2 regions of the Paenibacillus sp. KACC 21273 genome follow, and region 2 is predicted to be linked to the other one. Evidence: riboswitches for the same ligand, from Rfam matches in the RefSeq annotation. Region 2 holds a riboswitch; the other holds the start of a gene.
What was found. Region 2 has a riboswitch for cyclic di-AMP ahead of kdpF (K(+)-transporting ATPase subunit F). Riboswitches for the same ligand answer to the same signal wherever they lie in the genome.

Region 1 (6,138 bases), 2.5 Mb from region 2:
TTCTTGGAATACGTATGCAGAAGTTCAATTTCTGACCGATCCCGATGATCCGTTAGAAGAAGGATTTACATTTTTATTATGGGCAGGTTCTTATGTAGCCGATGTGACGATTGTAGGGGAAACTCATTAATATATAACGCAAAAAGCTCTCCATATCAAAGGAGGGCTTTTTTATATAGTCTATGGTGTTTGTTCTATGCTAGAGCCATCATTGATCTTATATCTATAGTCAATACACTTAACTTTGTTGTTGCGTTGGAGCTAGAGCGATCTCACGAATATTGATACTTTGAGGCTGACTGAATGCAAAGTAAATCGTATCTGCAATCGTTTGTGGCATTAAGTTGAGTTTAGCTTTTTCTCCGGTCGTCTGATCGTTCCACTCGGTCTCAGTTAATCCAGGAGAGATCGTAACGACCCGTACGTTGTGCGGAGCTACTTCTTCGCGTACATTTTCACTGATTGAATGAACAGCAAATTTGGTTCCACCATAAGCGACATGATCGGCAAATGTTTTTTTGCCTGCAATCGAGCTGATATTGATAATAGTACCTGACTTTTGCTCAATCATTGATGGAAGTACAGCTTGCATCCCATTCAGAAGTCCAATGACATTGGTATTATACATCTCTTGCCATTCTGCTGGATCTTGAGTCGTAATATCACCAAGCAACATTCGACCTGCATTGTTCACAATCCCTTTGACCGGACCGAAATGTTCTTCTGCTTCTGCAATCGCTTGATCCAGAGCAGGTCGATCTGTAATATCAATAATCGCTTTCATCACCTGACGACCAGCAAATGCTTTTAACCGATCTTCGCGACGAGAAAGTAACAATACATTATGTCCTTTAGCGATAAAAAGTTTGGCAGTAGCTTCTCCTATACTTGACGACGCGCCTGTAATCACAACAAATCCTGTTTTCATAATTCAATAAACTCCTTTATTGATATGAGATAGTGGAAGGGAACAACTTCACATTATCATGTCTAGGTAAGGAGCACAGTGAGAAAGATTATAGTTAACAACATTTTTGAATATAAATTTTTGATAATCAAAATATATTCCAATTGATACCCCTGATCGCATAGCAAATTACCTGCAACCCTTTGATAGATGAAGGGATTGCAGGCTAGTAATGAATATATGATTGACAGTCGCTATATTACACCGAATGAGGTTCCAATACCAATTCATCAATCAACTTGCCTTTAAATACTTTCAGATATTGATATTGCCCGTCGATACATAATTTGAGCAATCCATTATCGAAGTCTGTATGCATATCTTTGAAAAAGATACCTTCTGTAATGATCGGTCGACCATGCGTCTCATACGCAATTTCGTATCCGCGCGAAGTCTGAATCACGTCTACATCTACGCCTTGTTCATGGGTTTCTTCGAGATGGGCTTGCATACGCTGTACCGCTACAATATGTAGATCGATCGCTCCCAGCTTTTCCAGTAGGTCGTTTACGATCGAACCTTTTATAATTTCTTGCCAGCGAGTCTGAGCCGATTGTCCAATAATAAGTTGCGTAATATCGTGTTGTTGAGCGGTAGAAGTAATAATATCAGCCGCTTCTTGTCCGTTACTTTCTAAAAGCACAAAATGACCGCCAGCTTCTTCTGTTAATTTACGCCATAACGCTACATAGTTCTCTTGTTGTTGATCCATTTCATCGAGAGGTTGATCGATTACACTTAATACACAAAGTGGAGACTGAATAAGTTGAGATAAATGAATACCACGCCTGATCAATCGTTCTCCATTGGGTCCATAATACACACAGACCATAATCTTTTCAGAATTCAAGCTAGATACACTCCTTTATTGAGGTAGTTATGATCCATTAACCATAATTATTTAAAAGGAATAATACGCGATTGTATAATCTAACAAAAAAGCATGATTCACCAGTATATCAGAAGATGCCCATACATCGGGCGGATCTTGTAGTCGATTGCATAGATCAGTTAAAGCCTCTACCATCACCTGACTACGCACATCTCCCCAGCTAGCATGATGTTGATCGATATGAGATTGTGCTTGCTGTAACGAGCATTTTTTCAGCGTAGAGAATACCCGGCACCATTTCACCAAGTCTAAATGTTGAACCTGATCGGTAAACGAATATTCCGCCCAACCAGTAATCCCATGACTTGCTATTTTTAACAGCCCACAATGCAGATACCCATCCATATCAGGTAATGCGAGCAGATGATTATCATACTGGAACACTTCAATCGAATGAATATGATGTGTAGCCAGATCCACCGTGGATACAGTGTTGCTAGCAGGCGCTATCGGCGAAATTAAACTCATCTCAAATCTACACTCCTTCAAATAAAATCGCTATCTCTATACACAGTAAAACCAGATAAATCAGTAGCCGGCACACTTTTTTGATGTCAGATATTGTTAGCAATCATAGTACCGTTAAGGGTAGAAGTAAAATCAAATCTAAGCTTTTAATAGGCGTTATATGCTTGAAAATAACGATGTAATCGGATTCATTGGTCTCAATCACGTTCTAATGGCTATCATGCTCGCTGATACAACCGTTTATATAAATACTGCGCAAACAGCAGAAAAAGAAGGATGGAATGATGCAAATAAGAGCATACTGCTCAAAAGATAAAGGAATTGATTCAAATTCACTCTTTATGAAGATTCAGACTGCTTTACAAACGAAAAAGGCGGGCGTATGATTTCATTCAAGTTCATTACAGCTTAATGGCTGAAAGGCTAAATCTAGACCTTTCAGAAAGCGGGGGAACCATACGAATAGACAGGGTATTACAGATCTATTCAGGGGTGAATCAGAGACGACAGCTCAGGCTGATCTATCTGTAGGGAGACTCTTACTTCCGAATCCGTCAGCTAACCTCGTAAGCTGCAATAAGAGAGACGACAACAGTCATCTATGCCATATCAGGGGCTTTTTTTGCTCCTGTCTTAGAAGCTGATGAAGAGGTCCTCTTCTAACGGCTTTTTTTTGTTGTCTACAATGAGTGGAGGAGCGCGAACACGCATGGAGTACGAACAGGAATTTGTACTGGTATCGCCTGCTACAGTAGCAGGGGAGCAATTTATTCAATTACTCAAAGTTAAAAAAATACCGTTTGCTATTATAGTGAACAGTCAGGCAGATCAGCTTCGATTTGAAAAGATAGGCATTGAGCATATTCTAGTAATAGATACTCAGCGACAAGACTTATGGCGTATCCCGCAATTGAATATTGGCAAAATCTATTTATTTGAACGTAGTCTACCGTTATGTTGTCGTTATATCCAGATCTGTCGTGCATGGACATCTGATAAGCTATATGTCATTACAGAAGGCAGCCAATCACGCTTAATTTATCGTGGTTTGGGTGCAGATTATATTATTCATACCAATGGAAGTAGCGCTTCGTTTTTATTATAAAAAAAGACTGCTGATCCAACGATCATTTTATTTTGCAATTTGTCGGTGATATCTTGATAATAAAGAAGATAGAGAACCAAGATGATGCGCAGAATGGAGATGATCGTTGTGATCGGTAAAACAGCACTCGTCGCTGGAGCAACAGGTCTTGTGGGCAAAAAGTTGTTGCGTCAGTTATTAGATAGCACAGAATATACACGAGTGATTGCTCTTGTCCGTGAACCTGTGCAACAACTACAACATCTGAAGTTGCAACAGATCGTAGTGGATTATCATAGATTAGAAGATTATCGAGCAGAGATGAAAGCAGATGATGTTTTTTGCTGTCTCGGTACAACGATTAAGCAAGCAGGAACGCAAGCGCAGATGATCGAGATTGATGTATTGTATCCTGTGTCTGTCGCTATGGTGGCGTATAAACAAGGAGCCAAGCAGTTTATCGTGATTAGCTCGATGGGCGCTGATCCCAAATCCAGTATTTTCTATACACGTACCAAAGGAGATATGGAGCAACGGTTACAACAAGTTGGTTATTCTTCATTATCGATTGTTCGCCCCTCTTTATTGCTAGGCAAACGCAAAAATAGCCGCGCAGGAGAGCAATTCGGTGCTGTAGTCTCTCAAGCATTATCATTTCTAATGATAGGTCCTCTCCGCAAATATCGAGGTATCGAAGCAAGTGACGTTGCACGAGCGATGTATCGGATCGCTCAGACCTCCAAGTCAGGTACTCACATATATATGTCAGATCAATTGCAACGAATCGCAGACGAGTCCCAGAGTCGCTCTGCTTCGATAAGCAAATCAGCGAGATCGTAGTAGGTTATAGTTCAATTTTTAATTATAGAAATGGAGAATATCAATATGCCTCAGTTAGAACCAAAGCAAGCCGCTTCAATTATCGAAAAATGGATTGCTTTTTACGATATGGATAATGCCAAAGCATGGGATAAAGACGATTATCCTTTTATCCAATCTTCTTGCAAAGTGATGCGCAGTGCTATTCAAGCATTACGTGGAAAAGCACCTGCACCTAATGAACGTCGCAAAATCGTGACTGGACTTGAAGATTGGTTAGATGATTCATTTATGGACGATCCGAATGAATGGGAAAAAGAAAATAAAGCATTTGTGCAAGAAGCATTAGAAGCGATTCAATTTACGATTCAATTTCTACAAAAATAATGAATAACAGGTAGGAGTGCTCTATGCCAGACGGGTATATTCCACTGTGCAGTCGTGTAATTGGCGATTTTTATATTGCATTTGAACCGCACTCCCATAGTCTAAATATCTATATGCAAAGACCAGAACCAGCGCTCGAAGGGTCTACAGATAGTTCTACGATTATATCGGATGATCAATCTACCATTCCGCCTGCTTCGATGTTGTTGATCGGGTATCTCAAGGTCACATATTCACAAGCTGCTAAGCCTACCGAGTCAGAAGATGATCCTTCTGAAAAAGGGTGTGGGCTGGATGCGGTCTATATCAGTGATTTTCAAATTTATTTCAATTATCAAGATCTCAAATTAGCTGTACCTGTGATTACGTTGTTACGAGATACATTAGCGACTGAAGGATATCGTCTACTGGCTGCACATATTTTCAAAAATGAACGCTCGTATGCCAAATTACATCATACGTATATCGAGCGTTGTGGAGCCACGATACGGCGTGAATATAGCGATTATGTCATTATAGAATGGAAATGGAATCCGGCAGATGATGCAGACAGGAGAATAAGATGAATCACGATACGAACAACCATATTCAGGTAACTCTGTGCCGGGAAGAAGAAGCTCATATCATATGCAATATGTATCCATATTACTTGTACGATCTGTCAGAGATATGGGAACGTCAGCCGAACTCACAAGGCATATTTGATGAAGAACAATATGCTACGCTTCACCAGCAAAGCGATGCGTTTCTGATCTGGTGGCGACATCCAGGGGTTCTATATCCGTGGATTATTCGTGTGAACGGCGTGCCTGCTGGATTTGCTTTGATAGCGACTCCTCCTTATATCCCTGATGGTTCTCATGCACACTATTACTTAAATGAGTTTTTTGTTATGCGTCCATTTCGTGGACAAGGAGTCGCTCAGCAAGCGGCTATTCACGTATTTGACCAATATCGAGGCGATTGGGAACTACAGACCAATGCTTCCTCACGAAATCATCATACTCAATCGTTCTGGAACAATATATTGTCACAATATACAGAGGATCAGTACAGTAAGCGCGAAATAACAGATGAAGATCAGCAACAATTGCTCTCGTATTGCTTTAATAATCAGCAAAAAAACGAATAATCATGATTTTTTTCAGTTTGTTACTTTCTTTTCATGGACAATATATAACGTTTTGTGTAACATAGGCATAATTCACTTTATTGATAAGGAGTATACCTATGGCACAAAAAGAAGGTTCAGGTTCAGCAAGTACAGGCAGTGGTAAGATCGAACGGTTTTCAACAAGCGGGTTTATTTTGGCAGCGATTGGTAGTTCAGTAGGTCTGGGGAATATGTGGAAGTTCCCTTATATCACCGGTAAATACGGTGGGGCTGCATTTTTCTTAATGTTTATTATTTGTCTGATCGTAGTAGGTCTACCGATTCTATTGGCAGAAATGGCGATTGGTCGAAGTGGACGGGGTAATGCTGCGGCTTCGCTTTTCAACATTACAGGGAAGAAGCATTGG
Region 2 (6,138 bases):
ACTATAGGTGTCTCTTTCCCGGATGATCTTAAAGAACTGTATCATATACACAATGGGGAGTCTCGTAGTGGTCCGGGATTCTTTTTTGGTTTGCAATTTTTGAGTCTAGAAGAAATGATTAGCGAGTGGAAAATATGGTCTGAGCTAGAGCCTGAATATCAGACGATGGGAGATCATTATTCGATTCCATCCGGTTGGATCAAAGAGCAGTATATCAACCGCAATTGGATTCCGTTTTGCCATGATGGCGGAGGGAATCATCTAGGGATCGATTTGGCTCCAGCAGAACATGGAGTAGTCGGACAGGTGATTAACTTTGGACGTGATGAAGAAATGAAGTATGTGATTGCCCGTAGTCTGGGTGAATTTATTCATTTTATGCGTGATACGGTGCGTCATGGAAATTACACTGTCGAAGAAGATGATGGATTCAAGTATTGGATGTACGGTCGCAACGAACAATCACGTATGCTCAAAGATGCACAGGCATATGCGTTAGCCGATCTACCCAAAACCAATACACCTTCTGATGAGCCTGAGATTCCGTTACAAGAATGGTTCCAACAATTAGATCAAGACTGGCAAGAGCGTATTATCAACAAATCAAATACGGTCGAAGAGTTTATCCATGCTCATCAAATCTTTTTGATTCGTGAACAGCTTACAGATATTACACCACTTGAACGTTGTCATGAGGTACGTGAATTAATTTTAAGTGTAAATGAGATTCAAGATATTCGACCGCTTGCAAATTGTCGAGAACTCAAAAAATTATATCTTGTTCGCAATCCGATTCGTGATCTTACTCCATTACGTGGACTGCCTTATTTGCAAATTGTTAATTTAGAAGGGACGTTGATTGAAGATTTAGATCCTTTAGCAACGTTACCGCATCTATGTAATCTGGATTGTACCGATACACGTATTCAAGATTATACGCCTTTGGCGAAGATGCAACAGTTAACGACTCTGGCTCTTTCTTCACCTTCCCGAGAAGCTGTAGAAGCTTTATCTTCTATTTCAGGACTACGGGAATTGAAAGTGTGTTCGCCTGGTGCATGGACAGCGGAAGACTGGCAACAGATCAGTCAGTCTTTATCTTTGCGCAAACTGCATATTGAAGATGCTTATTTTGCCGATATGAGTTGTCTACAAGCATGTGAACAGTTAGAAATGCTAACGATTCATGATACTCGTATTTCCGATATTTCAGCGATTGCCGATCTACCTAATCTGAAGCAATTGGAATTGAATAGTGGCTGTCAAATTAGCAATATTGAAACGATCTCCAAATCGGTGTCTTTAGAGCAATTTAGCGGTTCATTTGCTCAATTTCAATTACTCAAAAACTCGTTCGCTCAATATGTGAAATTCCACAAAATTGTAGGCGAAATGACAGATGAAGAAGAAGAAATCTGGCACAGTCATATACGTTAATACGATACTTTAATCATATCTAATCAGTCCCAAAGACTCTGTATAGCTCAAAAGCGACAGAGTCTTTTTTTGTTTTTTTATTATTTTTTACCTAAAATGATAAAAATGTAGTTGACTATCAATTTTCTAATTAGGTATAAATTCAATAGAATATGTTAAGACAATTTTGATTATACGAAAAATATAATGCTATTGATTCAGATATCAGCACGTTGTACCATTTTGCTTATGAAATTTATACAGGTTGACATAACAAGACAAAATGATAGGATATTGCGTAACAAATGACATAATCGTTTTCAGAATTTACTGCAAAACAATGATCAATATCATGTAACTAAAATAAAAAAGTAGATAAACGATGAAAAAGAGAGAAAATAGGAGCTTGAGATAGATAACTTTTCAATAGTTATCTGAAAATGAAAGCTGTGATGATTCACAGCTTTTTTTGCGTCTTTTCTCAGCTTTACAGTTGACAAGGACAGGCGTATTATTCATTGCAGGCAGTTGATGAATACGATTCAGCAACTGATATAAATGAAGTTTCCAATGTTTGTTGATCGCTGAGTTTTCGGTATTAACCGAAAAACGGGGGAACCAAATTGCGATTTCACAAAACGGTGTGAGAGCCGGAATGTGAATCGTTGGGGTGAATCTGCATACTGACTTAACCATGGTATAGTCAGACAATGCAGTAGGGCGACTCTCACCGCCCGAATCCGACAGCTAACCTCGTAAGCGTGGATTAGGAGAGAAGTGTGAAGCTTGTGCCGATCTGACACAGTGTAATACGACTCTGTGTTTTTTGATATGTTAACAATGTCACAACGCTTAATTTTCATATGCATATGAAAAGCGGGGGAACCAACCGTTGATGAAGATAACTGATACGAAGAGTCAGTTACTACACAACATGGGGTGAATTCCGGTATCTACCGGAACGGGCGATCTTCCAGCCCGAATCCGACAGCTAACTCCGTAAGCGTATAGGGGAGAACTCCTAACCAGCAACTCGGCAGGTACACGATAAGTGTGCGTGTTTGTAGAGGCCTGGGGAAAAGTTCTGCTTTTCTCCAGGCTTCTTTTTTTATGCCTTTTTTAGCAAATGATTACTTACAAAATGAATGCAGGGAGTCTTACACACATGATGGATATACTGATGATTGGTTTAATGGTGATCATGACTTTAGGGTTGAGCGGGTTGCTGCAATGGGCATCTGTAGCTATCGGAGAAAGAAGGAATGAGCGATGACTTGGCTGCTGTGGATTATTATTGGTGGATTAACAATCTATCTATGTTATGCATTGATTTATCCAGAAAAATTCTAATGGGTCAGGGGAGAACATCGTGAGTATCTTTTCATATATCGGAATTGCAGTCACTATTATCATCGCTATACTTATTGCTCGGCCAACCGGACATTATATTGCTTATGCTTTTGAAAATAAACCCAATCGCTTGGATCGTTGGTTTTATCCGATAGAAAAATGGATTTACAGGTTCGGCGGTATCAAAAATGAAAATCAAACATGGAAGCAGTATGCAGGAGCAGTTCTGATCAGTAATTCAGTGATCTTGCTGATTACGTACATGATCTTTCGTTTCCAACATATTTTACCAATGAATCCAGCAGGGATCACCAATATGAGTCCTGATCTGGCATTTAATACAGCGATTAGTTTTATTACAAATACCAATTTACAGCATTATAGCGGAGAAAGCGGATTGTCTTTATTTTCACAGATGACAGCGATCATCTTTATGATGTTTGTATCGCCGGCAACAGGGATTGCAGTCGCTATTGCATTTATTAGAGGAATCACAGGTAAGCCACTCGGTAATTTCTTTACAGATCTCGTACGAGCAATCACACGAATCTTGTTACCATTAGCATTTGTGATGGCAATTGTATTTGTAGGATTAGGTGTACCGCAGACATTGCATACTTTAATCACTGCGCAGACGTTACAAGGAACAGAGCAACAGATTGGTACCGGCCCTATAGGATCATTTCTAGCGATCAAAGAATTAGGTAACAATGGTGGCGGATATTTTGGAGCCAACTCTGCTCATCCTTTTGAAAATCCGGGCGGATTCAGTAACATGTTACAGATGTTAATGATGTTACTTGTGCCGATGTCACTTCCATTTACGTATGGTAAAATGGTTGGCAACTCCAAACAAGGTAGAGTATTATTTGTGTCGATGGTAATGATGTTTGTCGTCATGCTTAGTGTATCTCTTGTTAGTGAATCTCAAGGGAATCCATTGATTAATCAATTAGGTATTCAACATCAGTCTGGATCGATGGAAGGGAAAGAAGTACGGTTAGGTGAAGCACAATCTTCATTCTACTCTGTCGTCACAACCGCTTCAGAGACAGGTGCTGTCAATAACATGCATGACACGTTGACACCTATTGGCGGATTGATTTCACTTGGGAATATGATGCTTAATACGGTATTTGGCGGTTCTGGTGTAGGGTTATTAAATATTCTAATGTATGCCATTATTGCTGTGTTCTTATCCGGTCTAATGGTTGGACGAACACCTGAATTTCTCGGTCGCAAAATTGAAGGTAAAGAAATGAAGCTGATTGCAGTCACATTGCTTATTCAACCTTTATTGGTATTAGCGCCAACAGCAATAGCTGTGATGACACAATCCGATACGATTTCTAATCCGGGTTATCATGGATTAACACAAGCGTTGTATGAATTTACTTCATCAGCTGCGAATAACGGATCAGGATTTGAAGGATTAGGCGATAATACACCGTTTTGGAATATTATGACCGGTGTCGTTATGTTTATCAGTCGTTATTTCTCAATGGTAACGTTGTTAGCTGTTGCAGGGTCATTAATGGCGAAAAAACCTGTTCCAGAAACAAGCGGAACATTGCGTACAGATCAAGCATTGTTCGGCGGTATGTTTATTATTTCTGTTATTTTAGTCGGTGCGCTTACGTTTTTCCCGGCAGTTGTACTTGGACCGATTGCAGAAATGCTAACGTTGTAAAAAGAAAAAGATACACTCATCTCATGATGTAAAATGAGAAAAATAAATGATTGTTACACAATGAGTTATAGATAGAATTCGAATATATAGCATTTATACAGATAAGTGCTAAGTGGAGGAACAATGTAATGAAAAGTAAATCATCAATGATGAGCCGGGACTTGATCTCCAAAGCGTTACAACAATCTGTGATCAAATTAAATCCTAAACTGATGGCACGTAATCCAGTAATGTTTGTAGTTGAAGTCGGTTTAATTATCAGTTTATTACTCATTTTTGTACCGAATGCTTTTGGCGAATCGGTTTCAACAGGATTCAATATAGCAGTAGCCATTATTTTGTTATTCACGATACTTTTTGCGAACTTTGCTGAAGCATTAGCAGAAGGTCGAGGCAAAGCACAAGCAGACTCGATGAAAAATACGCAAAAAGAAATTATTGCAAATCGAATCGAAGGTGAGCAAGTAGTAGCTGTATCGTCTACACAGCTTCGTAAAGGTGATGTTGTCAAAGTCGTACAGGGTGAAATGATTCCCGGCGATGGTGAAGTAATTAAAGGTCTTGCTTCCGTCGATGAATCTGCGATTACAGGTGAATCTGCTCCAGTCATTAAAGAAGCAGGTGGAGACTTTAGTTCTGTAACGGGTGGAACGATGGTAATTAGTGATGAGATCATTGTTCGTATTACAAGCGATCCAGGTGAATCATTTATGGATCGAATGATTAGTCTGGTCGAAGGAGCAGAACGTCAGAAGACACCTAATGAAATTGCGTTAAACACAGTATTGATAAGCTTAACAATTATCTTTTTGATGGTTGTAGTAACACTTCCTTTTATGGCAAGCTATTTAAATATTGTTCTTTCAGTTCCGGTATTGATTGCTTTGCTAGTCTGCTTGATCCCAACAACAATTGGTGGATTGTTGTCTGCTATCGGGATCGCCGGGATGGATCGGGTAACACGTTTTAATGTGTTGGCGATGTCTGGTAAAGCAGTTGAAGCTTCAGGTGATATCAATACGATTATTTTAGATAAAACAGGTACGATCACTTATGGTAACCGGATGGCTAGCGAGTTTGTACCTACAGAAGGTCATTCACCACAAGAAGTCGGCGAATGGGCAGCAGTTAGTTCTGCTTTTGACGAAACGCCTGAAGGACGTTCTGTTTTAGAATTGATGAAAAAGCAAAATTGGGAATATTCTCAATCATTAAGTGAAGGTGCTGAAATTATAGAGTTTCGCGCCGAGACACGGATGAGTGGATTGGATCTGGCAGATGGTCGTAAAGTGCGTAAAGGTGCTGTCGATGCGATAAAAAAATGGGTCAGTTCTCAAGGTGGAAATATTCCTAGTAATCTGCAAGCGAATAACGATGCTATTGCTTCTGCCGGAGGAACTCCGCTTGCTGTTGCTGTAGATCAGGAAATCTATGGATTGATTTACCTCAAAGATACGGTCAAAGCCGGGATGAAAGAACGGTTTGAACAAATGCGTAGTATGGGTATCAAAACGATTATGTGTACAGGCGATAATCCATTAACAGCAGCAACAATTGCCAAAGAAGCTGGAGTAGATGATTATATTGCTGAAAGTACACCGGAAGATAAAATAGCTGTTATTCGCCGCGAACAAGCAGAAGGTAAATTGGTTGCGATGACAGGAGATGGTACCAATGATGCG

Region 1: it holds a riboswitch for cyclic di-AMP, as region 2 does, so the genes downstream of both, PQ460_RS01040 (hypothetical protein) here and kdpF (K(+)-transporting ATPase subunit F) in region 2, are expected to answer to the same signal.

Annotation. Positions count from the first base shown of each region.
Region 1 is NZ_CP117876.1:219,641-225,778, forward strand. It holds gene PQ460_RS01020 (hypothetical protein) at 1-130, shown strand, start outside; gene PQ460_RS01025 (SDR family oxidoreductase) at 239-928, opposite strand; gene PQ460_RS01030 (universal stress protein) at 1,167-1,817, opposite strand; gene PQ460_RS01035 (hypothetical protein) at 1,869-2,327, opposite strand; cyclic di-AMP (ydaO/yuaA leader) riboswitch at 2,739-2,915, shown strand; gene PQ460_RS01040 (hypothetical protein) at 3,037-3,432, shown strand; gene PQ460_RS01045 (oxidoreductase) at 3,514-4,251, shown strand; gene PQ460_RS01050 (hypothetical protein) at 4,297-4,617, shown strand; gene PQ460_RS01055 (hypothetical protein) at 4,641-5,183, shown strand; gene PQ460_RS01060 (GNAT family N-acetyltransferase) at 5,180-5,749, shown strand; gene PQ460_RS01065 (sodium-dependent transporter) at 5,848-6,138, shown strand, end outside.
Region 2 is NZ_CP117876.1:3,102,825-3,108,962, reverse strand. It holds gene PQ460_RS13490 (SMI1/KNR4 family protein) at 1-1,437, shown strand, start outside; cyclic di-AMP (ydaO/yuaA leader) riboswitch at 1,989-2,193, shown strand; cyclic di-AMP (ydaO/yuaA leader) riboswitch at 2,256-2,437, shown strand; gene kdpF (K(+)-transporting ATPase subunit F) at 2,686-2,766, shown strand; gene kdpA (potassium-transporting ATPase subunit KdpA) at 2,786-4,456, shown strand; gene kdpB (potassium-transporting ATPase subunit KdpB) at 4,585-6,138, shown strand, end outside.